Regions from separate parts of the Anabaena sp. AL93 genome, predicted to be linked through region 3. Evidence: predicted binding sites of a transcription regulator. Region 3 holds the regulator's gene; each other region holds the start of a gene.
What was found. The regulator HrcA, encoded in region 3, represses chaperone genes, less so after heat shock. The targets are predictions, from matches to a motif close to TTAGCACTCNNGANTCNNGAGTGCTAA.
Positions count from the first base shown of each region.

Region 1: the regulator HrcA is predicted to act here: its motif matches at 6,208-6,234, upstream of groL (chaperonin GroEL).
Region 2: the regulator HrcA is predicted to act here: its motif matches at 9,003-9,029, upstream of groES (co-chaperone GroES).

Region 1 is NZ_LJOU01000138.1:11-9,440, forward strand. Features, by position in the region: partial or broken gene AN486_RS24530 (transposase) at 1-614, shown strand, start outside; gene AN486_RS24535 (SPFH domain-containing protein) at 698-2,773, shown strand; gene AN486_RS24540 (Uma2 family endonuclease) at 2,883-3,446, shown strand; gene AN486_RS24545 (DUF5615 family PIN-like protein) at 3,329-3,661, opposite strand; gene AN486_RS24550 (DUF433 domain-containing protein) at 3,654-3,980, opposite strand; gene fabG (3-oxoacyl-[acyl-carrier-protein] reductase) at 4,045-4,785, shown strand; gene AN486_RS24560 (MraY family glycosyltransferase) at 4,896-5,975, opposite strand; gene groL (chaperonin GroEL) at 6,267-7,967, shown strand; gene AN486_RS24570 (DUF2996 domain-containing protein) at 8,045-8,530, opposite strand; gene AN486_RS24575 (MoaD/ThiS family protein) at 8,807-9,082, opposite strand; gene thrC (threonine synthase) at 9,409-9,430, opposite strand, start outside.
Region 2 is NZ_LJOU01000078.1:15,087-25,858, reverse strand. Features, by position in the region: gene AN486_RS19130 (M23 family metallopeptidase) at 1-73, shown strand, start outside; gene ureC (urease subunit alpha) at 442-2,148, opposite strand; gene AN486_RS19120 (urease subunit beta) at 2,200-2,505, opposite strand; gene AN486_RS19115 (DUF4276 family protein) at 2,520-3,176, opposite strand; gene AN486_RS19110 (AAA family ATPase) at 3,173-4,363, opposite strand; gene ureA (urease subunit gamma) at 4,407-4,709, opposite strand; gene AN486_RS19100 (urease accessory protein UreD) at 4,749-5,588, opposite strand; gene AN486_RS19095 (sulfite exporter TauE/SafE family protein) at 5,651-6,391, shown strand; gene AN486_RS19090 (Uma2 family endonuclease) at 6,628-7,203, shown strand; gene AN486_RS19085 (response regulator transcription factor) at 7,288-7,965, opposite strand; gene groES (co-chaperone GroES) at 9,048-9,359, shown strand; gene groL (chaperonin GroEL) at 9,462-10,772, shown strand, end outside.
Region 3 is NZ_LJOU01000039.1:10,013-20,784, reverse strand. Features, by position in the region: gene pgl (6-phosphogluconolactonase) at 1-49, opposite strand, end outside; gene AN486_RS11985 (TrkA family potassium uptake protein) at 778-2,466, opposite strand; partial or broken gene AN486_RS11980 (four helix bundle protein) at 2,796-3,044, opposite strand; gene AN486_RS11975 (alcohol dehydrogenase catalytic domain-containing protein) at 3,290-4,246, opposite strand; gene AN486_RS11970 (inositol monophosphatase family protein) at 4,379-5,209, opposite strand; partial or broken gene AN486_RS11965 (transposase) at 5,541-5,951, shown strand; partial or broken gene AN486_RS11960 (ISAs1 family transposase) at 6,503-6,681, shown strand; gene AN486_RS11955 (hypothetical protein) at 7,361-7,702, shown strand; gene AN486_RS11950 (hypothetical protein) at 7,719-8,384, opposite strand; gene hrcA (heat-inducible transcriptional repressor HrcA) at 8,398-9,474, opposite strand; gene AN486_RS11940 (rhodanese-like domain-containing protein) at 9,931-10,290, opposite strand; gene AN486_RS11935 (DUF3352 domain-containing protein) at 10,321-10,772, shown strand, end outside.

The DNA.
Region 1 (9,430 bases), on a different contig from region 3:
CGGTGGGTATTGACGTAGGAATTAATAAATTAATTTCTTTGTCGGATGGTTCATTTATTGAAAATCCTAAATTTGCAACTAACAAAAAAGTCCGTCGTCAATTAAGAATCAGACAGCGCCGGGTTAACCGTAAAGTCAAGGGTTCTAATAATCGTAAAAAAGCCGGGAAAAGAGTCGCCAAACTACATAAAAAGATTGCAGATAAACGGAATGATCATCAATGGAAAGCAGCTAATAAAGTTGTTAACACCGCTGAGGCAATTGTCCAAGAGCATCTAAATGTTAAGGCTATGAAGTCCCGCTGCAAACCCAAAGGTGAAATCATTCCAGTACAAGCATTACTAGATACAGGTTTTACAGGTTGGTTAGCAATTGATGATCAGGATGCTATAACCTTAGGATGGTTACAGGAAAACCAGAAAGAAGATATGCAGACAGCATACGGCGAAGCTCAGTTTAATCTTTATCAAGGAACTGTATTTTTAGATGAAGAAGAGTTGATCATCCCAGTGTTGGGTGGAAATGAACTGCAAGATATTCTTTTAGGTGTACGTTGGCTACAAAGTAAGCGACTAGTAGCAGATTTTACCGCTATGGTGCTAACATTGGGTTAAAAAATTACATTAAGTTTAAGAAAAATCATTCCCTCCTGATGAAGTGATACCTTAGATGATTAATTGCCCAAAGAGGCAGATATATGAAAAGCTTTCCATTTTTTCTTGATAAAAGTAAGCAAAATAAGTTTGTCAGCTTGGCTACATCTGCAATTGCAGCCTTAGCCTTAGCAGGTGGTGTTAATGCTGTTAATGCCACTCCCATAAAAACACTGACAGCCAAAGAATTAACTTCTGTTTCTATTCCCTCTACTCAAAATCAACCTGTAGTTACTCAATCAGTAACTCGTCCAATCCCCTATCAATCAATGGGAATTGAGCCTTTAATCATTATTCCCGTGATTATTATTGGCGGTTGTTTCTTCTTTGGTGGACTGGTGGTTATCGGTGAACGGGAAGTGGGAATTGTGGTGAAAAAGTTCACCCTGTCAGGTAAAGGATTACCTCCTGGTAGATTAATTGCCCTCAATGGTGAAGCGGGTTTGCAAGCAGATACCCTCGCCCCTGGTTGGCACTGGGGTTATTGGCCTTGGCAATATGCAGTGAAAAAAGAGTCGGTAATTGTTGTCCCCCAAGGTCAAATCGCTCTGATTGTCGCCGCTGATGGGGCTTCTAACCCTCCAGAACGGATTTTGGGCAAAATTGTCGAATGTGATAATTTTCAAGATGCTCGGAAATTCTTAACCAAAGGTGGGGAGAAAGGACGGCAAATTGCTTTTATCACCGCAGGTACTTACCGCATCAATACAGCGCTGTTTAAAGTGATTACAGCAGCAAATGCCAGTAAAGAGGGTATGCGTCCAGAACAGTTACAAATCTATGAAATAGCAGCGGAAAAAGTTGGTATTGTGACTACTTTGGATGGTTCACCAATTGCCGCAGGTGAAATTGCTGGGCGTGCTATTACCGGACATAATAATTTTCAAAATGGTCAAAAATTTATTGACGCTGGAGGACAACGGGGTTTACAAGAACAGGTGTTATTATCGGGTTCGTGGAATCTCAATCCTTGGTTGGTAAGTATTGAACAAGTACCGATGACTCAAATCCCTATCGGCTATGTGGGTGTGGTGATTTCTTTTGTTGGTGAAGAACAGGAAGATGTGAGCGGGGCATCTTTCACTCACGGAAATTTGGTCAATCAAGGACATAAGGGTGTTTGGGTTGAGCCTTTATATCCTGGGAAGCACCCGCTCAATACTAAAGTGATGAAAGTTGAGCTAGTGCCGACAACAAACATTGTCTTAAACTTTACTGATAGAATTAGCGGTCAGCATGGGTATGATACGAATTTAACGGCGCTGAAACTTCTGTCATTTGATGGTTTTAGCTTTGATTTGGAGATATTCCAAATTATTCACATTGGTGCGTCAGATGCTCCGAAAGTGATTTCCCGCTTGGGTTCGATGCAAAATGTCATTGATCAGGTTTTGCGTCCCATTGTGGGGAATTATTTCCGCAACTCGGCTCAAGAATATACTATCCTGGATTTCTTGATTGCCAGAAGTGAGCGTCAAGTTGAAGCCTCTGAATACGTTAAATCTGCCTTACGTGCTTATGATGTGCAAGCAGTGGATTCGTTGATTGGTTTGATTACGCCACCGAATGAATTAATGCACACGCTGACAGACCGGAAAATTGCTGAGGAACAACGCAAAACTTACGAAGTTCAGCAAATGGCAGAAACCCAACGACAAATGTTAGTCCGGGAAACAGCGATCGCAGATATTCAGCAAGAGTTGGTAAAATCGGAACAAGGTGTCACAATTGCCGAGTTGCAAGCTAACGCACAAATTCAGCAAGCAACAGGTGAAGCTGAAGCCACTAAACTCAAAGCCATAGCGGAAGCTGAAGGTATCCGGGCGACAGGTAACGCGAAAGCAGAAACCTATCGGACAGGGGTACAAGCATTGGGTTTGCAAGGTTACACAGCGATGCAGCTAATGCAAATTGTGGGCGATCGCAGTGTTCGCATTATTCCTGATATCATTGTTGGTGGTAATAATGGTAGTAATAATGGTTTAGCAGATGGTTTATTGTCTATGATTCTTTTGAATCAAACTAATAGCAAAACCCATCTAGAATCGAAAATCCCTACACCTCCACCTCTTCCTAATCCTGTAGTTGCTAAAGCTGAATCTATTAATCATAACAGTTAAGATTCAGATCCCCGACTTCTTAGAGAAGTCGGGGATCTTGTTCTTGTGAATGTTTTTATTGAGAGTAGTGATAAAATTAAAATTAAAATTAAATTATGGGGTTAAATAAATGACAACAACAGTTGCAAAAATCATTCCCATAGAAGAATTTTTAAAGCTGGGTTTTATTGATGAATCACCAGCTTGGGAATATATTAATTCAGAAGTAATTCAAAAACCAATGGGTGGCGGTAAACACAGTTTATTACAAAAAAAATTAATAGCAGTTATTGACACAGCAACAAGTGACTATGAAGCTTTTCCAGAAATGCGTTGTAGCTGTGGAAATCGTTCTGTAGTTCCCGATGTTCTGGTGATTGCTACTGATCAAATACCATTAGATGAAAGCGGTGATATTATTAGCAGTGGGATTAATTTTGCACCTCTTTGGGTAATTGAAATCCTTTCACCTAGCCAAAGTCAGACTAAGGTAACTGGTAATATTTTACATTGTATTAAACATGGTACTAAACTTGGTTGGTTGCTTGATCCAAGTGAGCGTTCGATTTTAGTTTATCAGCCTAATACTTTACCAGATTTGTTAACTGGAACAGATAGATTACCAGTTTTAGAAGGTGTGAATTTAATCATCACAGTTGAGGAAGTATTTGCTTGGTTGCAAATAAAGAGGTAAATATCAAGCTGGCGACTCGCAATAATCAAAAAATCTGTATCTTGGGTAAACAGCACTCGTTGCGTTTTCTGAATAAACCCTAATTGGACTTCATCAGATTGAGTGCGTAATCCCACATTATTAGTTGTTGTCACATCAATTCCATAACGACGCAACCCAAGAGCGATCGCAGGATCAGCATTTTCATCTAAATGAAAGCGAATTTTTTCACTCATTTCTCAACTGTTTGAGTTTTTCTTGAAGACGTGAAGGATAATTTTGTTTCAGTACCTCAACCAATTCATCCTCTTGCACAGTCCTTGCATCAATTTCATCTCGATGATCAAAATAATAAGCCATTGCTGCATAAACAGATGCCAGAGACAAGTCATATTTACCAGCAATTTCTACTAGAGAATACCCTAGTTTTAAATGTAGAACTGCTATATCCTCCACCGCAATACGAGTACCAGCAATTCGGGGTTTTCCACTTCGGACATCAGCAGCAATTTCGATGTATTCTTGACTAACTAACTGCATCAATAAATTTTTCACCTCCGTCTAACTTAAAATTATAAGATAATTAGCGCGGTATCTCCACAAAATTGAGGAAAAATAGATGAGTTTATTAAAAGATCAGGTTGCAATTGTCACAGGTGCATCACGGGGAATTGGTAGAGCGATCGCTATCCAATTAGCATCTCAAGGTGCAAAAGTAGTAGTTAACTACGCTAGTTCCAGCACAGCAGCAGAGGAAGTAGTCGCAGAAATTACAGCAGCAGGAGGAGAAGCGATCGCCCTCCAAGCAGATGTTTCCCAAGAAAATCAAGTAGATACACTCATTAAAACCACCTTAGAAAAATTCCAGCGCGTGGATATCTTAGTCAACAATGCAGGTATTACCCGTGACACCCTGCTATTAAGAATGAAATTAGCAGAATGGCAAGCAGTCATAGACCTTAACTTAACTGGAGTATTTTTATGTACAAAGGCTATCAGTAAAATTATGCTCAAACAACGTTCCGGGCGGATTATTAACATCGCTTCCGTCGCGGGACAAATGGGCAACCCTGGACAAGCCAACTACAGCGCAGCCAAAGCCGGAGTAATTGGCTTTACCAAAACAGTAGCTAAAGAACTCTCTTCTCGTGGCATTACCGTCAATGCCGTTGCTCCTGGTTTTATTACCACTGACATGACCAGCGATATCAAAGCCGATGGTATCCTGCAATATATCCCCCTGGGGCGTTTTGGTAAACCAGAAGAAATTGCTGGCATGGTGCGCTTTTTAGCAGCAGATCCCGCCGCAGCTTATATCACAGGACAAGTATTTAATGTTGATGGCGGTATGGTGATGTAATTTGTCAGTGGTCAGTGGTCAGTGGTCAGTTGTCAGTTGTTAGTGGTCAGTTGTCAGTTGTTAGTTGTCAGTTGCAAAAGAATATTTTTCTCCCTAACTCCCCCAACTCCCTATTCACGGATTATTCTTTGTCCAAGGGTAAAGCCTAACAGCAAAATAATACCGACAGCAGTAGCCAGCATCACAGATAAACTCATACCCTGGACTTTCATAGCCAGTAAATTACAACCTAAAGTAATTGACCATAAGATAAAAGCTGCATTGCGTTGGGATAGTCCCCAAGCCAACAAGCGATGATGGATGTGGTCTTTACCTGGTGTACTCAGAGGGTTTTTGCCTGCCATGAGCCGGCGAACAAACACTTGAGTAGTGTCGATAACTGGCAACAGCAGAAATAAAACCGTCGGGATTAGGGCATAGATTGTATTTAATTGGAGTTTGCCTAAAATGCTGGTTGCTGCTAACACATAGCCAAAAAAGTATGCACCAGCATCACCCATAATGATGTGTGAGGGGTGAAAATTATGGCGTAAAAAGCCCAGTGCCGCCCCTCCCAAAGCCGCTAAAACCAAAGTAGCAGCAGCGCGATTATCAAACTGGGCAGACACGCCTAACAAACTGATAGCAGTGATAAAGCTGATGCCACCAGCCAAACCATCCATCCCATCCATGAGGTTAACAGCATTAGTGATCCCCACCACCCACAGCACCGTTAACGCCATAGACAAGAGGGAATCAATGGGTGTACCAAAGGCAACTTTGATGCTAATGCCATTACCAACCAACAGAAGTGCTGTTGTTACCTGCGCCCATAAACGCACAGATGGAGGTAAACCAAACTGGTCATCGATAAAGCCCACTAAAACTAAAATTGAACCACCGAGGAGAATCGTTAAGACCTGAGCTAAAACCCCTTGCAGTTCAATTGGCCGCAAGAGACTAGCTAAGACCAAAGCCGCAATGACACCCGCGTAGATTGCCAAACCTCCCGCATTAGGTAAAGGTTCTTGATTCAATCGTCGGGCGTTGGGTTGATCTGCCCAACCTACCTCTAAGGCAAATTTGCGAATTGTGGGAATTAAACGCCAGGTGACAACTAAAGCTAATAGAAACGTAAATACTACAGCTAACCAGCCGGAGCCGCTAGGGTCAGCAATGCCAAGGGATTTAAGGGAGTTTGCTAAGTTCATCTGCTCCCAATATAATCATTAGTTTTATGGTCAAACATAAGTAAGTAGGTTGGTGTTGAAAATTGTCGTTATGGCAAGGCAAAAGGCAAAAGGCAAGAGGCAAGAGTGAAGAGGGTTTGGGCGATTTTACATTTCTTTACACAGTTTGGTTTTATTGTGTTCACCTACTTATCAACTGTTAATATTAATCAATTTTGGGATTTTGATTGTTAATCTAAATTGGGGAAAGGGATTAGCACTCTTGGTCAGTGAGTGCTAAATTGTCTAATGGAAGCAATAGAAAAATAAAACATGACTAAGATTATTGCATTTAATGAAGAATCACGGCGTGCTTTAGAAAAGGGTATTAACGCCCTGGCAGATGCGGTGAAAATCACTTTAGGTCCAAAAGGTCGTAACGTCCTATTAGAGAAAAAATTTGGTATTCCCCAAATTGTTAACGATGGTATCACTGTTGCTAAAGAAATTGAACTAGAAGATCCTCTAGAAAATACTGGCGCTAGACTAATTCAGGAAGTAGCATCAAAAACTAAGGATATAGCTGGGGATGGGACTACCACTGCCACAGTTCTAGCACAAGCCTTGATTAAGGAAGGTTTGAAGAATGTAGCTGCGGGGACAAATCCCATCAGTTTAAAACGGGGTATTGATAAAACCGTTGAGGCGCTGGTAAAGGAAATTGCCAATATCGCTAAACCTGTAGAAGGAAGTGCCATTTCCCAAGTTGCCACAGTTTCCGCTGGTAATGATGCGGAAGTTGGACAAATGATAGCACTGGCGATGGAGAAAGTGACCAAAGACGGTGTTATTACCGTTGAAGAATCTAAATCCTTTACTACTGAACTAGAAGTGGTAGAAGGAATGCAGGTTGATAGAGGTTATATTTCTCCCTACTTCATCACCAACAACGAACGGATGACAGTAGAGTTTGAAAACGCCCGCATCCTGATTACTGATAAAAAAATCAGCAGCATTCAAGATTTAGTCCCCATTTTGGAAAAAGTTGCCCGTTCCGGTCAACCTTTATTGATTATTGCCGAAGATGTAGATGGTGATGCTTTAGCAACTTTGGTTGTGAATAAAGCGCGTGGTGTATTAGCGATCGCTGCGATTAAAGCTCCTGGTTTTGGCGAACGTCGCAAAGCTATGTTAGAAGACATTGCCATTCTCACCGATGGACAAATGATTTCTGAAGACATTGGCTTAAGCTTAGATACTGCCACTTTGGAAATGTTGGGAACTGCGGAGAAAATCCACATTGACAAGGAAAATACCACCATTGTGGCTGGTAATGCTGCTAAACCAGAAATCCAAATTCGGATTGAGCAAATTCGTAAACAGTTAGCCGCAACTGATTCCGACTATGATACCGAAAAACTGCAAGAACGCATTGCTAAGTTAGCCGGTGGGATTGCCGTGATTAAAGTCGGTGCCGCTACAGAAACCGAACTCAAGGACAAAACCTTGCGGATTGAAGACGCACTCAACGCTACCAAAGCCGCAGTAGAAGAAGGTATTGTTCCTGGTGGTGGTGCAACCTTAATTTATCTATCTACCAAGATAGAAGCAATTAAAAACAGCCTCACCCCCGAAGAAAGAATTGGTGCTGATATTGTTAAAAAAGCTTTAGAAGCTCCCCTGCGGCAAATCTCAGAGAACGCTGGGGCAGAAGGTTCTGTCATTGTTGCCAGAGTTCGGGAAACTGATTTGAATATCGGTTATAACGCAGCTACAGGCGAATTTGAAGACTTAATTGCTGCTGGTATTATTGATCCCGCAAAAGTGGTTCGTTCCGCTTTACAAAATGCTTCTTCTATTGCCAGTATGGTACTAACCACCGAAGCCATTATTGCTGAAAAGCCTGAAAAACAATCCGCTGGGTCCCCTGATGGTGGCATGGGTGGTATGGGCGGTATGGGCGGTATGGGCGGTATGGGCGGTATGGGTGGCATGGGTGGTATGGGTGGCATGGGCGGCATGGGTATGTTCTAATTTGCCACTTTCCCAAATCCATATATAAATAACCGAATAACCCACCCCTAAACTTAGTAAGGGTGGGTTTTTTTAAGCTAATTTCTACCTAGCCACTTTTGTCCATTTAAGCGATACACTAACCGAGATACCAATAAATCTAGGGTAATTTTACGCTCATCAATTAAAAACGATTCCAAGGTACTTGGTTTTTTACCTTCATTACAGGAAAATCCCTTTTTACCTTGAATATTGGCTTCAGGGAAATATACGTTAAACTGGCGCTGTCCCCCTTGCCAAGAACCGATAACTTGCCAACATTCTTCTGCTGAATTAAAACCAATAATAGAATACTTCTGCTTGGCAAAAGCCAGCTTCACATCTGGCACACCTTCTTTAGTAATTGCCTCTTGTAACGCTGGTAGGTAATGTTGCTGCATAAACTCTTCAAAAGGCTTATCTTCCAACGCTGGGGGCTTTTCCTTTTTGGCAGCTTTAGTCTCTGCTGGGGGCTTTTCTGGGGCGGTTGCAGCAGGATTAGAAGCTACATCTCCCGCTTGATTTTGATTAGTTTCTTCTGCCATTGCTCATTTTGGGTAGTCAGTTATTTTTATTTTGACATACCAGAGCATAGCTACAGCTATTTAGATATAAAATAAGATTTTAAGAGTAATTAACCGCAGATTAACGCAGATTAGCGCAGATAAAGACGGATGAATTAATAAGTTTCATGATTCTGTGCAGCTTGGCCTATCATTGGGATAAAATCGTTTAAATAGTAACTTTTCACGAAGTATGTTGGATAAAATGGGTAATGGGTAATTTGGGACTTTTAAAATCCCATACCCTCCAGCGATATTTCAACCACCTGCAACAGCGGGAACAATACTCACTTCATCTCCATCTTTGAGGACTGTTTCTGCCCCTTCTAAAAAGCGGATATCTTCACTATTGACATAGAAATTCAAAAACCGTCTGAGATTGCCTTCATCATCACACAAACGTGCTTTGATTCCAGGACAGCTTACTTCTAAGGAATTTAATAATGCAGAAATATTACTAGCAGTACATTCTAAAGTAGCTTGTTCGTTTGTAAATTTTTGCAAAGCAGTGGGAATTAAAACTTTTACAGCCATTGTTTAAACGTTAATTGTTAGTGAGTGATTTGCTTGGTAGGGGTAAAGCAAAAGCTTAATGGTGTCAACTTAAGCTACAGATGTCTTATTTGTTGGCTTCCACACCCACCCAGAAATGAATTTCCGGGCTAATAGCGAAAGTAAACTAAAGTTTACTCAAAAATTTCCGGGTTATTTAGTCATCAAAAGACAACTTCTGCTATTAGACTGGGAATATGGCTAACGCCACGCTACGCTATCATTCCCAGGCGGGCTACAGGTTTTACGTTAAGTTGACACCAATGAAGCTCTTGCTTTACCCCTACAATTAATTGGTAGTGAAAGGATTAGACTGTAACTTCTTGCCAT
Region 2 (10,772 bases), on a different contig from region 3:
CTTACACTGGGGTTTGTATGTGAACGGACAATCTGTTGATCCATTACCGTGGAAATCTCGGACAATTGATTAAGTTGCGAACCTGATGACTTTCTCAACCCAAAATACCTATTGACACTCTCAGGGAAATATTGTCTGTTTTCGGAATCTTAAACAAGCAACTGATGAGGCGATCGCCCTATTCTCAAATAAGGACACTCTCAGCGGCTTTAGCCACTGAGCTTTATGCTTACCGAATATTCCCGTAAAACCCGCCTGGGAATGATAGCGTGGCGTTTCTGGGCGGGGCTGTCAGCCAAACAAATAACCTATCTATCTGTAGCTTAAGTTGACACCAATTTTTATTGTGTTCACCTACTTAGATTATCAGCGGTGATATCTTAAATGTTGATTAGGAACTCAAAATTTGGGAAATAAAATAATTCTCAATCTGGAGGGTTTCTAAAACAGAAAGTATCTTTGTGCCATTGGTAAAATGGTTGCTGGTTCACAAGTTAATAATTCACCATCTGCGCGAACTTCGTAGGTTTCTGGATCTACTTCGATTTCGGGTAAAGCATCATTTAATTTCATATCTCGCTTAGTGATTTGACGAGTTCCTGAAACTGCGATCGCTAATTTCCCTAGTTTTAATTGTTGAGGAATTTCTCTGGACAAAGCAGCTTGAGACACAAAAGTTAATGATGTCGCATTTCTAGCACCCGCAAAACTGCCAAACATCGGTCGCATATATACAGGTTGGGGTGTGGGAATACTAGCATTAGCGTCACCCATCTGTGACCAAGCAATCATGCCACCTTTAATCACAATTTCCGGTTTGACACCAAAAAAAGCAGGTTTCCACAAACACAAATCGGCTAATTTTCCCGCTTCTACTGACCCCACATATTCAGAAATACCATGAGTGATTGCCGGATTAATTGTATATTTAGCAACATAACGTTTGGCTCGTAAATTATCGGCATGACTATCACCAGCAAGGCTTCCCCTTTGCACCTTCATTTTATGTGCCGTTTGCCAAGTCCGAATGATTACCTCACCGACACGCCCCATTGCTTGGGAGTCGGAAGCAATCATACTAAACGCGCCTAAATCGTGAAGAATGTCTTCCGCAGCGATCGTTTCTCGACGGATACGGGATTCAGCAAAAGATACATCTTCAGGAATAGCTGCATCTAAGTGATGACATACCATCAACATATCTAAATGTTCATCTAGAGTATTGACAGTGTAAGGACGGGTAGGATTAGTAGAAGATGGCAAAACGTTACTTTGTCCACAAACCTTAATAATATCTGGTGCGTGTCCTCCTCCAGCCCCTTCTGTATGGTAGGTGTGAATAGCACGATGCTTAAAAGCGGCAATTGTATCTTCCACAAAGCCGGCTTCGTTTAGAGTATCAGTATGAATTGCTACTTGCACATCATATTCATCAGCAACGGTTAAACAAGTATCAATTGTGGCTGGATTTGTTCCCCAATCTTCATGGAGTTTCAATCCCATTGCCCCGGCTTCGATTTGTTCTATCAGTCCTTGGGGTTGACTGGTGTTACCTTTGCCCAGAAATCCTAAGTTAACAGGGAAAGCGTCAGCAGCTTGCAACATTCGGTACATATTCCAGGGTCCAGGGGTACAAGTTGTGGCATTTGTTCCCGTAGCTGGGCCTGTCCCACCACCAATCATGGTAGTAATACCGGAAGCAATAGCGACTTCAATTTGTTGGGGACAGATAAAATGGATGTGGGTATCTATTCCCCCCGCAGTGAGAATCATTCCTTCACCGGCTAAAGCTTCTGTTCCCGGTCCAATAATAATATCTATATTGTCTTGAATATAGGGATTGCCGGCTTTACCAATTTTATAAATTTTGCCGTCTTTAATGCCAATATCTGCTTTGACAATTCCCCACCAATCGAGAATTAAAGCATTAGTAATAACTAAATCTACTGCACCATCATGATTAGAAATTGGGGATTGTCCCATCCCATCTCTAATGACTTTTCCCCCACCAAATTTCACTTCGTCACCGTAGGTTGTAAAGTCTCTTTCTACTTCTATAAATAGTTCTGTGTCGGCTAATCTAATTCTGTCTCCTACTGTTGGTCCGAAGGTATCGGCGTAGGCTTGGCGGTTCATTTTGTAGGGCATATTTTTATCCTTTTTTTATCACGCTTTAGACGCAGAGGGAAAGAGAGAATTTTAGAGGTTTCCGTCAATTTTGTTGTTGAAGCCGTAAATTTGGCCTGTACCAACGAGAGGAACTAGAGTAACTTCTTTTTCGTCTCCTGGTTCAAATCTGACGGCTGTGCCGGCGGGAATATCTAATCGCATTCCTCGTGTTTTTTCTCTATGGAAGTTTAACGCGTTATTGACTTCGTAAAAGTGAAAGTGTGATCCTATTTGAATTGGTCTGTCTCCTGTATTTGCCACTATTATTTTGGTAGTTGGACGACCTGCATTCAGTTCTATTTCACCTATGGGGGTAATAATTTCTCCAGGGATCATAATTTTTTCCTACTTTAAAGGTTTTCTAAAAACTCTACAAACGGTCTGAAAGCTTGAGGGCATAGTTCGGCTATATCTTGATATCTTGCACTTTCTAATATTCTGCGTGCATCCACAGAACCTTTATATTTTTTACCACATTCTCGAAAAATTTTTTCTACAATATCTTTCGGGGGAATATTGTGATTTTGTTCCTCAACTGGTTTTGTCCATGTTACAGAAAGAGAGTTCACGCCCAGTACAGTTATTAATTGGGATTCAGCAGCTAAAATTAAGGATTCTAAATCATGTTTAAAGCAAAAAACTCGAAAACGCTCTTTTAAGCGATTATCATTAATTCCTTTAGACTCTAATACCTGATTGAACGTATTTGAAATCCCATTTTCTAGTTCTTCAATTGTTTCATGTTCAAAGCCTTTATTTTTGGGATATAGGTCTGGCATAATTACCACAATTGAATCTGGCTGATTGCAGATAATATTGACTGCTTTAGTTGGTGTCTTTGTTAATAAATCTTTCTTAGCATCTCCTCCTTTATCATTATCATTTCCCTTAACTGCAAAAAATTTGATACTAATACCTTGCTGTAATTTCTGGTCAATTAAAGGTGCTAATAGTGCCTCCATTGCATATTTATCAGATGTCCCCTCTACATAAATTTCAACTCTCATGGAAGTCTCTCTAATTCATCGCTACGGTGTAATTGTTCTAATTCATCTGCACCAAAATCATCAAGCATATCAATTAATACCGGAGAATTTCCAGGTTTAATAAATTTTGCTTCCCCTTTTTCTTTTCTGAGTACGGCAATTTGCGAAATAGCAAATTGTGTGAGAAAATAAGACGAATGCGTTGCTAATAAAATTTGAGTGCGTTCAGAGGCTTTTTCAAATAAAGCAGCCAAAACAGGTAATGTCCGAGGATGAACACCTTGATCCGGTTCATCAATACATATTAAAGATGGTGGATTTGGGTGTACACATAAACAAATCCAGCAAATCAAACGCAAAATTCCATCTGATAAATCAGCAAGACTTAACTCATCATCAACACCTGATTCTCGCCAAAAAGCGATCACTTCTCCTGGTCCACCACGTGCTTTTACTGTTAAACCTTTAAAACCAGGAATTACAGAACGTAAATGTTGTTGTAATTCATCAAATGCTGGACGATGTTCAGTCATTAAGGAAAAAAGAACTGAACTTAAATTACCTGCATTTTCATGTAAAATCGGTTCTTGTTCAATGGGAACTGATTGACGAATTTTCTGACTTGCTATATTGAAGGAACTATAAAATCTCCAATCACGAATATATTCACGTAAGTTATATAATGCTTCCAGTGATGGATTTGTCATTGCATTTAGCGTTAGTTGATTAGAACGCTTTAAAGCAATATCCTGTGTTAATTTATCTGATGTTAATGTTGTAAATCCTGTTTCTCCAGGTTCTCTAATTACACCTTTATTACCTTGAATATCCATATATATGTATGGACTACTGTATCTATCACTAAAAGGTTGAGATGATTCTACTCTTTCGTAGGAAACTTGAGTTCGACCAACCGGACCCATAAGTTCTCCTAGATATCTAATACCAGTTGGAAGACCTGTATCAATTTCAATGTCCCATTGGAACTTAGCTAGTCCTGGAATATGAAAAATCTGCTGACCAATAGAACCAGAAATAATTTCTGGAGGGATATCTTGATAAAGACTATCTCGCAAAAATTTGAGAAATTCAAACAAACTTGATTTACCAGCACCATTAGCACCAACAATAATTTCTAGTGGTTGTAACTGTGCTTCAAAATTTCTAAAAGGACGATAACCTTGAATATTAACTGATTTTAATCTCATATTGTTTTTCCTAGATTTGTACCTTCTCCTATTTTAATCTTTTCTAACGAATCGGATTATGTACAGTTACCAACTTTGTACCATCAGGAAATGTGGCTTCTACTTGAACATCATGAATCATTTCTGGTACACCTTCCATGACATCATCACGAGTTAATAAAGTCGTGCCATAACTCATTAAATCTGCCACAGTTTGACCATCTCTTGCACCTTCCAAAATAGCAGCAGAAATAAAAGCGACTGCTTCAGGATAATTCAATTTTAAACCTCTATTTTTCCTTCTCTCCGCTACTAAAGCAGCAGTAAAAATTAATAATTTATCTTTTTCTTGGGGTGTAAGCTGCATTGTTCTCTCCTCTGCGTTCTCTGCGTCTCTGTGGTTCGTTTAAATTTGCCAGACTCTAGGAATACAATTACCACGATTTAGACAAGATACTCGTAACATTTGCCAAATATTTGTAAACCAACTCCTGACTTCAGATGTAGAATTACCACGATATCGGCACAAAAATCCATGTTGTAAGCGAGTTACCCCAGCATCAGAGTTTTGAATAATTAAAGAACGTGCTTGGTTGATGATTTCTGGAGATAGAGGAAAACCAACACAAATAAAACTACCAACAACGGGATGTTCTCTTAAACCATGAGGACTGTGAAATACTTTTTCGTTACCGGGAACGATTTGTCTATCAATCCATAAGGGAATATCATTTTGCCAGATTTCCGTGTGCGATCGCATCTCTCCCTCTAAAAACTTTTCGCCCCTAGCACTTCTACCAAATCTCGTAATTTCCCAGCCTAAATAACTCGCACCTGGAGCTAATTCTACCCGCAAATCTTGGCGGTAAATTGCTCCATTAAATAAAATTGTTTCTTGGGGCAAATATTCTAAACAAGCATGAGCATCAACTTGGATATTTACGGTTTGTCTTGCTTGTAAGCCATTACTGCGATATATTTTACCAGCAGCGGCTGTAGTAATCAAGGCGTTTGTATAGGGTTGGAGGTGAATATGAGAGGATAGGCGATCGCCCCCCACAATGCCCCCAGCAGTGTGTAAAATCACACTATGGCAAATTCCTTGTCCTTCCGGGTAAAAGGGGCGTTGTACCTTTAATGGGGCTTGATGGTGGTTATAAATTAACTGAGTGGAATCTCGGCGATGACCGTAAACTAAGTTAAGTTGACCATGCCAACCCTGTATTGTCTGAGAGTTATCAATCATTTATAGGGTAGAGTAAAAATCAAGCGCCTGATTTATTCGGTTTAACATATTATTCAATATTTATGACAATATTTTGGTTAGCATTAGCTGGAATTGTAGGATGGTTTGTCAGTTTACTAGCAGGTGGTGGAAGTGCATTAATCCTTATGCCCATTGTAGGTATATTTCTAGGGGCTGTAGCTATTGCTCCCGTAATTACTATTAGTGGGCTATTTGGAAACAGTGAAAGAGTATTTGTGTATTGGCAAAAAATTAATTGGGATGTTGTTAAATGGGAGTTACCCGGAGCAATTTTTGGCGGAATTTTGGGAGCTTTTACACTGACAAAACTTAAATTAGATTGGTTAAGTATTTTAGTTGCTATATTTCTGATTTTTTCGGCTGCTAGTTACTTTTTTAAAAATGAAGAAAAATCTTTCACAGTCAAAGCTTGGTATTTTCTTCCAGCAGGTTTTGTTTATGCTTTTTTATCAGGTTTGATAGGGAGTATGGGGCCTGTATTAGCTCCTCTTTATATTAACTATGGCTTACAAAAAGAAGAATTACTAGCAACTCAGGCAACAAATCGAGTGATTGTTCACATCGTTAAAATCTTTGTCTATGGTTTTCTTGGCGCGTTCAAACTGCCATATATTGGTTATGGAATTGTCCTGGGTTTAGCTGCTATACCTGGTAACTGGTTAGGACATTTAGTTCTCCAAAAAATCACTGAAAAACAATTCCGGCGACTGGTTATCTCCTTTGTTCTGTTCAGTGGAATGCTAATTTTATGGCAGCAACGAGAACTATTAGTTTTTTGGTAAAACCACTTTCAATTTAATTTTGCAACTTGATTTGATTAAACTAATTTTTTAGTTCTATAATTTATTGTAGATGCCTAACTTAGTATCAATATGGCGGTATGCACTCGAATGAGATACAGTCAGTAAATCGAAAACCCTGTAGGGGCGCAGGGACTGCGCCCTCGATTGTATTTCATCCAACCAATAACTGCTATAGCAAGTGTTAAGCCTACATCTTAATTTGTGAGGTTTTAAATATGGTTGCTTCTCCCCAAATCTACATCACTCCAGAAGAATATTTAGAATTAGAAGAAAACAGCCCCGTCAAGCATGAATATATTGATGGATATATTTACGCAATGGCTGGCGCATTAGATGCTCATGTTACCATTGCTGGAAACTTGTTTGCACTACTGCGTAATCATGTGCGTGGTTCTGGTTGTCGAGTATATATTTCTGATATGAAAGCCAGAATTGAATCTTTAAATAGATTTTTTTATCCTGATATTATGGTAACTTGCGATAACCGTGATCAAGAAACACTAGGATATAAAAGATTTCCTTGTTTAATAATCGAAGTTTTATCTGATTCTACCGAAAGATTTGATCGAGGTGACAAATTCGCTGATTATCAAACTATAGAAACTTTACAAGAATATATTTTAATTAATACGAAAAAACCGAGAGTTGAATGTTTCCGCCGCAATGAAGATGGATTTTGGGTATTACAGTTTTATGTGGGACAAGAAACTTCATTTCAATTACACAGCATTAACTTTGCAGGAACAATGAGGCAACTTTATGAAGATGTAGATTTTCCGCCTCCAGCGTAATTTTCCCCAATCCAAAATCAGAAATTTTGGACTTTAGACCTTAGATAAATCATCCAAAATCCAAAATCCAAAATCTAAAATTGTTTAAGCCATTTGATTTTCAATCGCCCAACGTGCTAATTCAGTACGGTTGTGGAGATTGGTTTTGCCCAACATATTGGACACATGGCTTTCAACAGTTCGCTGACTGACATTTAATTCTTCAGCGATTTCGCGGTTTGCTAAACCCCTAGCGACAAACTGGACTACTTTCAGTTCCGTTGGGGTTAACTGGACATCGAAAGGAACTTGGATGCGAGAACCGCTGTCCCCACCCTTGGTTTGATGTTCTTTCCAACGCACAGTTTGCTTGAGTGAGGATTCTACTTGTGCTACGAGTTCTTCAGGTTCAAAGGGCTTGATCATATATACGTCAGCACCTTTATTTAACCCCTTAACTCGGTCTGCACTTTGACCTTTAGCTGAGAGGAAAAGAACGGGAATCCAACTAGTTCGTTCAGTCTTGCGGACTTCTTCGACAAAAGTGTATCCGTCCATTTCCGGCATCATCACGTCACAGATGATCATATCTGGAACTTCGGTTTGTAGAAGATCCAGAGCTTCTCTGCCATTTGCAGCCGTGATGACTTCGTAGCCCCGAAACTCTAAGTAATCCTTCACCAGCAAGATGAGGTTAGGGTCATCATCAATAAGTAGAAGTCGTTTGTGGTCTTTCATGCTGGGTTCTTTCATAACAGTGGCACTTCTTGCGCTTCGATCCATTAAGGTATTGATATAGTTATCCCGTATGTTGGATGACTTCGGATGTTGTCTTTTTTCCCACTTAACTTACTTTAACTCCCCGAAGTCTTAAAAGTGTTAGTTACTTTCAACAGACTTGCAAGTGAATGGAAAAAGTCTAGTAAGGATACGTATAGCAGTAGTCTTTATAATGCGCTATTATAGATCCATTTGAAAGTTGCAGGCTGAAAACCCTGATAAAATTATTGTCATTGTGAATAATCACAAGTCAGTATTTTTCAAGATGACCCTAGCTCAAAACTCGCCCGCGCTTTCATTGGTATACTGCTGCTTTACTTATCCTTCGGATGTGAAGCCTCTATTTAGAGGTTCAAAATCAACCGGGGAATCTTTTGGACAAGTATGGGTTAAAAATATAGATTTCTTCACCATACTCGTTGCCAATCTACTGGTCTTGGATGACCTACTCTAATGACTTCTGGATTTAATTGGCGATACCAGACCCCATCTAGGTAAACTACTATTATCGTTCTAGAACAACAAACACGCAAGTTTTTGACTTGGGCTGTGAAGATGCCTATGGAATAACTATGTGTTAACTGATGGGTTGATCGCTCTCCCAGTCCTTGTTAACAACATTACCAAGTTCTAGACTAGCCGATTTATAACAGAATTGAGCATTTATCTGTTTTGGGTAATGGGTAATTGGTAATTGGTAATGTTCCCTGTTCCCTGTTCCCTGTTCCCTGTTCCCTGTTCCCTGTTCCCTGTTCCCTGTTCCCTGTTCCCTGTTCCCTGTTCCCTAGTAGTTTTAGGGATGAAAAAACTGTTTGTGGATCATTGTGATGTTACTCATTGAGTAGATCCCTGATTACAGTTCTATAACAATTTCCCAAGTTTGCAAATAAAGTTGTCCATATCAAAATATTCATTACTTACGCAACAAACCCTGACAACTAAAATAATTGGATATTTGCACTTAAGTATCGCCACCCTAATCTTAGTTCGGAAACCCGTACACAAGCCATGATTGCTATTGGGTCATAGATAAAGCTAGATTAGCACTCATGAGTCGAGAGTGCTAATTTAGCAAGAAATTTTGTATGGCAGCTGTATCTCTAAGCGTTTCCACCGTTAAGCCCCTGGGCGATCGCGTTTTCATCAAAGTGAGCGCCCCCCAAGAAAAAACCGCAGGCGGTTTGTATTTGCCCGATAATGCCCAGGAAAAACCCCAAGTAGGCGAAATCGCCGCTGTTGGTCCTGGCAAGCGCAATGACGACGGTACTCGTCAAACAATGGATATTAATGTTGGCGATAAAGTGTTGTACTCCAAGTACGCTGGCACTGATATCAAGCTGGGTACAGATGAATATGTACTCCTTTCTGAAAAAGACATTTTAGCGATCGTTAACTAATTGGGACTGGGTGATGGGTAAGGAGTTTTCCTAATTACCTGCTCACCATTCACCAATTCTTCGCAAAATTTAATTAATTTACCACCGGGATTTAGACTTATTATGGCAAAGCGCATTATTTACAACGAAAACGCCCGTCGCGCTCTAGAGCGTGGTATTGATATTCTCGCTGAAGCTGTAGCTGTTACCCTTGGTCCAAAGGGTCGTAACGTGGTTCTAGAGAAGAAATTCGGCGCACCACAAATCGTGAATGATGGTGTCACCATCGCTAAAGAAATTGAATTAGAAGACCACATCGAAAATACTGGTGTAGCTCTAATTCGTCAAGCTGCTTCTAAAACCAATGACGCTGCTGGTGATGGTACAACCACAGCTACCGTTTTGGCTCACGCTATCGTTAAAGAAGGCTTGCGGAACGTTGCGGCTGGTGCTAATGCAATTTTATTGAAGCGCGGTATTGATAAAGCATCTGCGTTTTTAGTCGAAAAAATTGCTGAACACGCTCGCCCTGTAGAAGATTCTAAGGCGATCGCTCAAGTTGCGGCAATTTCTGCTGGTAACGACGAAGAAGTCGGTAGCATGATTGCTCAAGCTATGGACAAGGTGGGTAAAGAAGGCGTAATTTCCCTAGAAGAAGGGAAGTCTATGACCACCGAATTGGAAATCACCGAAGGTATGCGCTTTGATAAGGGTTATATTTCCCCTTACTTCGCTACCGATGCAGAACGGATGGAAACCGTTTTTGATGAGCCTTATATCTTGTTAACTGACAAGAAAATTGCTTTGGTACAAGATTTAGTTCCTGTACTCGAACAAGTAGCTCGTTCCGGTCGTCCTTTGGTAATTATTGCTGAAGACATTGAAAAAGAAGCTTTGGCGACTTTGGTAGTTAACCGTTTACGCGGTGTCCTTAACGTGGCTGCTGTGAAAGCTCCTGGTTTTGGCGATCGCCGTAAAGCTATGCTAGAAGATATCGCTGTCTTAACTGGTGGTCAACTTGTCACCGAAGACGCTGGATTGAAACTAGATACAACCAAACTAGAAAGCTTAGGTAAAGCTCGTCGCATCACCATTACCAAAGACAGCACCACAATTGTTGCTGAAGGTAATGAAGCTGCTGTGAAGGCTCGTTGCGAACAAATCCGTCGTCAGATGGATGAAACCGAATCTTCCTACGACAAAGAAAAACTGCAAGAACGTTTGGCTAAATTGTCCGGTGGTGTCGCTGTAGTTAAAGTTGGTGCAGCTACCGAAACCGAAATGAAGGACAAGAAGCTGCGCTTGGAAGATGCTATCAACGCTACCAAGGCTGCTGTAGAAGAAGGTATTGTTCCCGGTGGTGGTACAACCTTGGCTCACCTCGCTCCTCAATTGGAAGTTTGGGCGCACAGCCACCTCAAAGATGAAGAGTTG
Region 3 (10,772 bases):
GTTGAACGAGTGCCGATACACTGGAATGGACTTCAACAGTTTTGTTCATGGCATTATCAACACATAGCCTGTTTCTTTGCAATACCATAGCGAACTTCTGACAATTTTCCGGTTTAACCCTAGAAACTTTTAATATCATCAGGTTAAGCCCAAGCTAATGCCTAGTAATCTGTCAACCCGAAAATGACGGGTGAAGGCAAGCAGGGGGAGAAGAGAGGCAGGGAGGGGTAGGGGAGGGAAGAACAGAAGTTTTTTCCGATCATTACCCGTCAAAATAAATTTGACGAACTACTAGCCTAGCCATGAAATATCGTCCTCTACCTTCTTTACCATCATTTTCAGTTAGTTGTCAGTAGTCAGTTGTACTAATCGCTAATAATCACCCCAGAGAATTGTTATAGCGGACTTCCAATTAAAAAAATACCCAAAAATTTCTTGTGGTGCGGGACGAATTGCCCGCTAATCATCAAGGACGGGCAGGATGCCCATCCCACAAAATTGGGTAATTTATTTTTTGGTGTTCCCTAGCAAGAATCAGGAAGTAGGGGCGCAGGGCCTGCGCCCATGTCTTGCGCCCATGTCCTGCGCCCAGTCCCTGCGCCCAGTCAAGAGTTAGGAGCAAAACCCTTTATTAGCAAGAGTTTAACCGTCAATTGATGTCCTAACTGCCTAATTTTTTCATGTTGCCCAAAATCTCTCAATCAAGTCTTGACTTCCGGCTGAGAATTTGATATCATTGACATTGATAAGGAAGAACTATCATAAAATAAAAATCAACTAAACCCCGATCCCCTTTCCTTCTTCTCGCCATAACTGATTTAACCTATTAGCGGGCATAGTTAAATACAGCACATCTCCGGGAGCAAGAATTGTTTCTAGCAAATCCCAGCCTTGTACAGTTTCATGGTTGATTTCCACATACAAAGGCACAAAATCCGCAAACTTAGCCACATCCTTCACCCACTCATCACAAAAAGGGTGTATCGGTGTAATAGTGGTTGCAAAAGCTACCCATAAATTATCAGCAATAATCCCATTACCAATAATCCTACCACCGAGAGCAGCCGCAGCAAAAGCAGGAGCAGCGAGTTCAGCAGGACTAAATACAGCCTCAAAATCAAATACCTGTTGTGCTATACCAGCAAAATCAGGATCAGCATAGTTGACAATTACAGGAATCTTTGGCGCTAAAGACTTAGCCTTGAGGGCAATTTCCAAATTAGTCGCATCATTATTAGTAACAGCTAAAACTGCGGTAGCAGTGTTAATATTACTTGCTTGTAAAGTAGCCCGAAAACTCGCATCAGCAAGAATAACCGGAATACTCATTCCTCTAGCAGTAGTCACATATCTATTATTAGCATCCGTTTCAATAACTACTACCTCATGTCCACTCAGGTGCAATTGTTGAACAATTCTAATGCCAATACCACTTAAACCACAAACAATATAATGATGATGTTGAGGAATTCTTGCCGCATCCAAAAATTGTTTTAAGCGACTACCCAGGATAAAATCCGTCAGCATCGCGTACCAAATCCCAATTACCGCAGCCCCAATTAGCATAATCACAATAGTAAATAACTTAATGCTGTCTGGTGCATTTTCGACAACCTTATCATTACCACCAGCCCCCGTAATCATGCCAACAGCAAAATATAAAGCATCAATAAAAGAGATACTATGTTTACTAGCAAAATAGGTAAAAGTGGATATTAAAATAATTACGAATAAAGCAATTGCCATACCCACAACTGATTGGGCGTGTTTCTGAAACTCCCGAATATTGGCAAAAACTTTAACTAATTTTCTGACTAATGACTTACGTTGGGGACGAATGCGAGGTTGAGTACCAATAATTAAGCGATCGCCTACTCTTAATTGTTGTTCCAACAGCACCGCAGATACTAAATTTAGCTTTCCTTCCACAGCCACATAATAAATCAGCATCCTTGTGGGATCTTCCCATAAATCACTAATTTTTCTGCCTTTCCAGGGATGATTTTCGTGGATATATTCCTCTTGAATTGGCCAAATTTGCTCAAGTAACTTAATTTGACCAATAGCCTTATTCCCCAAAGCCGCAAAGGTAAATACAGGTGCTGCCAAACCCACAACACTCATACTTAAATGATTCGACAGAGTTTGATCAAGACGTTCACCTAAATTCGTATTATAAAACCGATTAATAATCCGAATTTGGGGATTAAGAACCCGTGCTTGCATCATAATTGATAAATTCAAAGCATCATCAGAAGTTGCAATTACCAAAGTATGTGCTTCTGTAATTCCTGCCGCTTGTAAAGTAGAAGCTGCGTGTAACTCACCAACAATTATATTAGCAGCAGGTTCACCAGAAACAGGTTTGCGATGAATACCTACCACCAAAGCCCCCTGTTGTCTGAGTAAGCGAAAGATTTTATATCCGGTACGTCCTAAGCCACAAACAATAATTCGAGGTTTCATAAAACCGCAACATAAAATTTATATAAAGGGCTACATATCAGTTATCAAGAAAAGCATCACCGACTCAGAATTGAATTCAAGAATCCTTATTGTTGCTTAATTTGTGGCAAAATAACTGTAACTGAACACACGATATTTATCTCCAGGAAATTAAAAATTAAAAAATATTACGAGGTTAACCCGGATTTCTCACAAAGAAATAAAAAAAAGGTTAAAAACTACAAAAATGTATATTTAGGCAATACTTTGTCCATTTTTTGTAGGTCGGGTTAAGCGACAGCGCAACCCGACGCATTTGTTTGGTTATGGCTTCGCCACGCTCCCCGAACACAATCATTTAATTTAGCAACAAAAGCAGCCTCATAACGACGTTTACGCCAAGCTTCTGCCATATTCGCACAAACAGAACGAGAAGAACGACGAATTTGATCTGTTAGAGAATATCTTTCTTCAACAGGAAAATTTTTTGATAACCCAAAAATTTTCATTGCTGCTTCAACAGCAATTTGATAAATTCCCAAATCTCTATGAGATTTAACCATTGATATTGAGTTTGATTCTTCTGAGTTACCAATCATCTTCTTTCTCACCTCCTTTACTCTTTTACTCTTTTACTCTTTTACTCTTCACTCCCCTACTCCCCCCTACCTCCCCCACCTCCCCCACTCCCCTACTCTCCCCCACCTCCCGATTAAGGAGGGTAATTTAACTTGTGTGTACACGATAATTTGCAAGGGGAGGGTTAGGGAGGGGTAAAACATTTTATACAGCAATATGACTTTTCAAACACCCTCTGTTGATATCTTAATTCTATTAACCCTGATTAAGAACTCATTTCCAGTAACACTTTTAAAACCCCCTTAGTTTTGGCTTTTTCAAAAGCTTCTAAACCTTGAGAAAGAGGATAAGAACTATCAATTAAATATTGGACATCTACCTTTCCCGTCGCCAACAATTCTAACGCCGGAACAAAGGGACCACAACGAGAACCAATCAGGGTAATTTCATCTACTACTAACGAGGAAGCATCTAAACTAAGATTTCCCGCATAAGTGCTTTTTAAGATTAATGTCCCACGAGGACGTAAAGCCCGACGAGCAATATTAAAGCCTTCAGGATTTCCGGTACAATCAACGGAGATATCAAAATATCTATCGGTGACACTATCAGCTAAACCTGTTTTAATTCCTTTTCCTGCTAAATTTATTAATTTGTCTTCGTGTCTTCCGACTACCAATAATTCACAACCAGTTAAGGCTAAAGTTTGGGCTATTAGTTGTCCTAGCTTACCATCTCCAACCACTAATACTCGGTCATCCTTAGATATTTGTATTTGTTGTTGAATTTCCAATGCTGCGGCTATGGGTTCAGTAAAAGTTGCTGCTGCTGTAGATACATTTTCGGGGACAAGATGCAAATTCTCAATAGGTAGAGATAGATATTCTGCAAATGCACCATTACGGTTAACAATTCCTAAAACCGTGCGATTTTCACAATGTGTTGGTTGTCCGCGACGACAAAAACGACAATTACCACAAGCGGCGTTAATTTCACCAACGACTCTTTGATTAATTAACTGTTTGGGAGCTTGTTCGACAATACCAACAAATTCATGACCGATAATGCCAGTATAGGGGTAATAACCTTTAATTAATTCTAAGTCAGTATTACAAATTCCTGCTCGCAAAACCCGCACCAAAGCCTCTCCTGGTGGTGGTTCAGGGATAGGAATATTGGTGCGTAATTCTAGTTGATTATTTTCTAACCAAAGTCCTTTCATAATTTTGTCAGTTGTCAGTTGTTATACTTGAGAAGGTAATAACTTGCGTTTTTACATCCATATATCCCCTTTACGCAAAGGCTCAATTTATTCCCCTGCGGAGTATAATTATTCGGTTTTAATTATTAGTTATTAAAATTTTACATTTTCTAGAAATGGTGTAAATATCGGAACTATATCGGAATTACTCACAACCATCGTAGGAAAAGAGCGATCGCTATAATCTATTCCCGGCGATAATGGAAAAGACTCAGAATTGAGCGATACCCACGTCCCACCCGCAGCTTGCACAATTACCCAAGCACCTGCAATATCCCATACCTTTGGTGTGGCTTCAATTCCTCCCAAAACCGCACCAGTGGCGACTGAAAGAAAATTATAACTAGCAACTCCTAACATCCGAATTTTACAGGGAAAACCTGGTTGAATAATGTCGGTACTGCGAGAACAAAGGTTAAAAAAGTGGTTTTTGCTAGGAGCATCTTTACTGGTATGAATGGGATGATTATTTAAAAATGCTCCCGTTGGCGTTGTTAAGCCCGATGAACCCGCCCAAAATCCATGAAAGACTTGATTTAATGGTGGTACGTAAACATAACCAAAAATGGGAGTTCCACGATAAAGTAAGCCCAAGGAAATAGACCAAATCGGAATTCCTCTGGTAAAATTTGTTGTACCATCCAAAGGATCAATAACCCAACACCATTCTGTATTCGGAAAAGTTTGACCTGCTTGCAGCAGCTCTTCACTATCACTTTCTTCGCTCAAAATGCCGTAACCGGAAAAGGTAGAAACAATCGCATCTCGAATTTCTTGATCTGCCCATTTATCAGATTTTGTGACTAAGCTACCATCAGATTTTTGTGAAGCTTGAACTTTGCCAAAATCCTGCATTAATTGTTTTCCTACTCTAGTAGTAGTAGTTTCCGCAAAGTCTAAAATCGTATTCCAAAAATCATTCATTTGATTAATTATCAGTTGTTAGTTGTCAATTATTAAATAATTTTATCATAGATGGATTCATAGAAAATTCAGTACAAAGTAAAAATCTGTATTTATTCAACGCAGTAATTATCATGAGCTTTTTTTAAAGTATCTTGAATATCTACTGCGACCCAATCCAATACTTGTCGGTCAAGGAAATGTAGGCTGGTTTGAGCGATAGCAAAGCGCTCCGTAGGAATCGCAAAACCCAACAAAATCCTTGATAATCTTGGGTTTCATGCTATTGCTCCGCGTTCACGCAGTGTCCCGCAGGGATACGTTTACGTTCCACAACCCAACCTTTCAATTTGCTAATACTGAAACAGAAATAGCTAATCTAGTTAAGCAACTTCAATCTGACGATTTAAACCTAATCGTACTGGAAGCAACAGGAGGACTAGAAACAGAATTAATAATTCAATTGCAAGCGGCTCTTTTACCAGTAGCATTAATCAATCCTCGTCAGGGAAGAGACTTTGCTAAAGCTACAGGTAAGTTAGCCAAAACCGATGCCACTCTAGTTTCTGACTTACCAGAATTAGGTCAATTAACTGCCAAGCAAATCTCTCGTTTAGTTGGTGTTGCACCAATTAATCATGATAGTGGTCAGCATAAAGGTAAACGAATGATTAATGGTGGTCGCGCCCACGTTCGTGCCATTCTTTATATGGGTGCTGTTGTTGCCATGCGTCATAAGGAATGTTATCAAAACTTTTTATGAGTGCCTGAGTTTGACAAGGCTGGGGCATCATTAGCGATCGCCTGAAGAAGAATCGCCCCCAACTAGAAAATGAGGCGATAGCGAAGCGCTCCGTAGGAATCGCCAGTAGACTATAGAAATTTGGTTTTGGACAAATCCTAAACAAGCAGATACTCATTGGGAGCAAGATTTACTGAAGGTAGTGAAAGAGAATACCTTACTAATGCTGGATAGAGGCTTTTATCATTTTGCATTTTGGCAGTAATTAATTGACCATAAAATTGATTTTATCACTCGGATAAAGAAAGGAGCATCCTATCAAATAGAACAGGTATTAACAAATTTTTTAAACATGAGTTTTTTCTGTTCCCTGTTACCCCAGGGGAAACGCATCTAATTTTTTTTGACAAAATGTAACTTATGTAAATAGAGAAAAAGGGCAGTATTAATAGTTTAATATCAAGTTAATATTTAAATACAGAGAAAATTTCATGGTAAATTTGTTTCTATAAGAATCAATAAAATAGGTTGAAGTGGTATCCTCAAAGAAAATAAAGAGACAAAATCTGGAAATGAAGTTACCACCAAAAATCACAATTGCAGATCACTTTAAAGATTTAGAATATCAAAGAGTTGAGCGAACAAAAAGACATAAATTAATAGATATAGACTTGATTTATTATTAAAGGGACTGGCAGGAGAGTCATTTATTTTAGTAATAGATGAAACAGGGGGCAAAAAGAAAGGAAAGACAACAGATTATGTAGACAGACAATATATAGGTAATTGTCAGATGGAAATATTTTTTGTCTGAATCAGGATGTCCAGGATTTGAGGATGTACAGGATGGTTATTTATCAATTGTTTGTTAGATGGAAATATTTTTTGTCTGAATCAGGATGTCCAGGATTTGAGGATGTACAGGATGGTTATTTATCAATTGTTTGTTAGATGGAAATATTTTTTGTCTGAATCAGGATGTCCAGGATTTGAGGATGTACAGGATGGTTATTTATTAATTGTTTGTCAGATGGAAATATTTTTTTGTCATCCCTAGTTTTAGAACCTAATTGGGTCGCTACCACTTCCTCTAACATACCTCTAAGATACAAGGTTGGGTTGAGTGATAGCGAAACCCAACAAAATCCTTGATAATGTTGGGTTTCGTTCCATTGCTCCGCAACGCTGACGCGAACAACTCAACCTACCATATAATGAATTTTCAAGCTTGACCGAGCAGTATTAGCCCTGAAATATGGCTAACGCCACGCTACGCTATCATTTCAGGGTGGGTGTGGAAGCCAACAAATAAGCCACCTGTAGCTTAAGTTGACACCAATGAAGCTCTTGCTTTACCCCTACAAATCTAGGGTTTTCGTGATTTTACAAAAGTCCATGTCCTAACCGTTTTGAGTGTAATCAGGGTAATTATGCGCTTTTTAATGAGAATTGCCGGCTTTGGTTTGCTGATTTTAGGTATTTACTTAGTTGGGAAAAATATATTTTTTACAACCAATGTCTATCCTTACTGGTGGCGAGGAATTGCCGCTGATATTTCAGTGTTAGCACTAACATTAGGTGTATTGATGCTAGTTTTTTTCTCAGAAAGTATGAAAAATCTGGGATGGATTGCTATTTCTGTGGGTATTATGGCGGTATTTATTAGTAGTCGTGCAATTCTTAGTCCTACCAGTTTATGGCAATTTTTTCTCTCCTTAATTTGTATTACATCGGGTTATAAAATGTTCACAACTGGATACTCACCTTTTTGATTTTATTGTTTAGGAGTTAGATGATTATAGGCTTCTCAACTCCTATTTTATTTTCTATCTCTACAGGTGGACGGACACACAAATAAATCAAAGCTCCAAATAAAGGCATTACAAATAACCAAAATAATTGATTATCTTTCCCACCTCGTCGCGCCATATCATCTCCTAGTAATGTGGGAAACAATAGACTCAACATCACAAAATCTAAACTCATCACATGAATAAATCGGCTACTTTGCCACTGTTGGACAAAATCACCCCAATCGCCTTGTAAACCAGATGCGAATAAAACCGCCGTTCCTATAGTTAATAAAATTCCTAAAATGCGAGAATCTAGGATTTTCAGAAATAAATTTTTTTCACCAATAAACTTTTGATTGGGTTGTCTTAAAGCCAAATAGGGTAAAAGTGCAAAAGCACCTAATGCAAAAGCACCACTAGCGAAAGGCCAAGCTGGGATTTTTTGACCTCTACCATCAAAAAAGACGACTGCACTATATATAAAAGGCCAAATCCCCATGATATTAAATAAAGATATAATCAGAGGATTAATGCCTTGCCAATTGCCTGTAGAGAGATTTTTGATTAACTCAAAAGTATCAGGTTGTTCGGGAGGAGCAAAGAAAAAGGCATAGGAAACAAATCCTAGCCATAATAGACCAAAAGTGATTTTTCTCAACATGAATTTATGGAAATTAACTAAAAGCTTCCGAGAGATAATCTGCTGCTGCTGCAACTACAGCGATCGCACTCTCATAGTCTAACCTAGTTGGACCCAAAACTCCCACACTTCCTACTGGCACAGAACCCCGCCGATAAATAGCAGAAATCAAAGTACAAGTCCGAATAGGTTCAAGAGGATTTTCTGTGCCAATTCGCACTGTTACCTTAGACTTATTCATATCGTGCATTTCTGCTTCTTCACAAATTAAATGCCAAAGTTGGTCTTGTTCCTCTTCCAATAATTGCATAATTGTCTGTACCTGCTGTACCTGAGAAAACTCAGGTTGTCGTAAAACCTCTCCAATCCCCCGCACCATAATTTGTGTAGTTGTTGGTGCTAGAGCGCGATGAGTCAATTCTACCAAAGAACTTTTTAATAATTCACCATAAACTCTAAACTCCTGATCCAATTTACTCCAATCAAGATAGCCTATTTCTAATAAACTCTGTCCTCTTAAATGAGTATTCAAAAAGTTAGAGACAATCTGCAATTGATGATCAATTACCTCCGCTTCTGGTTTACTTTCTGGATTATGTAAAAATAAATCCATCACCTTAGAATGGGTTTCATAACTATCTGTCACCACAATTAACATAATTCGCTCTGATTCAATTTGCACCAGTTGCAAATGTCGTAACTTTGCGGTTGTGGGTTGCGGCATAGTAATTAAAGTAATACAGCCGCTCAATGTTGCTAAAATTTGGGCAGCGCCTTGTAATAAGGCCTCCAAACTGCAATCTTCCCAATGCAGATGTTTTTGTAATACGGTTTCTACCTCTTTTGCTAAAGTTTCTGATGGTTTAATTAATTGATCAACGTAAATACGATAACCAGAATCAGAAGGAATTCTACCCGCAGAAGTATGTGGTTGATAAAGTAACCCTGATTTTTCCAAAACACCCATCACACTGCGAATCGTAGCCGAGCTAACACCTAAATCAAATCCTTCAATTAAAGCTTTAGAGCCAACAGGCTCTGCTGTGGTAATATAATGACGTACAGTTGCATAAAGTATATTCTGTTGCCGATTAGTCAGATGAACTTGCATAAGTGATTTTTTTACTGAAGGCAAATCTTAATCAAAATTGGAAAAAAATGTGGTTTTTACCGCAAAAATGGAAAAAAGAATTAATTATTAATTAAAGTAAGATAGCAAATTATATACTTATATTGTATTAATTGAACACAAAATTTACTTTCAGCATTTATTTGCTGCATTTGTTATTACTACATAGCTGAAATCCAAAAAGAAGATGAATTTCTCTCTGTTTCAGTATTATCTCATAGTCTATCAACCTAAGTTGTGGTTTTAGTCACAAAATATTATTTTCTATTGATCAAAATTTTGACCGCGCCAGTAGAGGGTAGGGGTGGAAATATCTTGTTGATTCCTTCTGAATTCTGGGCGCAGGCCCTGCGCCCCTACGGAGAAGGGATACGATGATGAAATATCTTGTTGATTCCTTCTGAATTCTGGGCGCAGGGCCTGCGCCCCTACTGTTCCCTAATATTGCGGCACAGAAGGATCAACTAAAATCGAATAAGCGGAAATGCCACCCGTAATATTTTTAACATTTGTGAATCCTTGAGTAACTAACCACTGGCACATCTGAGCGGAACGCATACCATGATGACAGAGAACCAGAGTTTCTGCGTGGACATCAAAGCGAACAGGGACTTGTTGATTCCATTGCTCATATTCACTTAAAGGAAGATTGACAAAACCATCTAGCCGTGATATGGCAATTTCCTGGGGTTCACGCACATCTATTAACTGAAGGGGTTCTTCATGATTTTCAAGCCGTTTGGCTAGTTCCTCAACAGTAATTTCGGAAAAGGGTTGATCAAATGATGTATTTGTCATGCAGTTTTTCTAAAAAATCCTATACTATTCATGTTTGCAGAAAAGCTAGAAAATATAAAGAATGTGAACAGTCAACACTTAACAAAAAATATTAAACTTGGTTTCCTTATAGCTGGCATAATTACGCTTATACTAGTTTGTTTAGCTAAATTCTCCTGGTTTTCGGAAAAAAGTCCAGTTAGTCTTGTAGTTCGCAACTCTCAACCCGCTGCGGCTATATTTGTCTCCAAGTCCTCACCAGCAATGGTTTCATTATTGATCAATCCCGACGGGTTACAGAAAATAGCACCAAAAGGAGAATTTTCTCAACTCAAAAATCGTCTACTGGCAAAAAGTAATATAGATTATCAAGATGATATTAAACCCTGGTTGGGTGATGAAATTACCCTAGCTGTAACTACCATAGATATAGACCGTGATCCAGAGAACGGACTACAGACTGGGTATTTAATGGCACTTGCCACTGCAAAACCAGGGAAAAG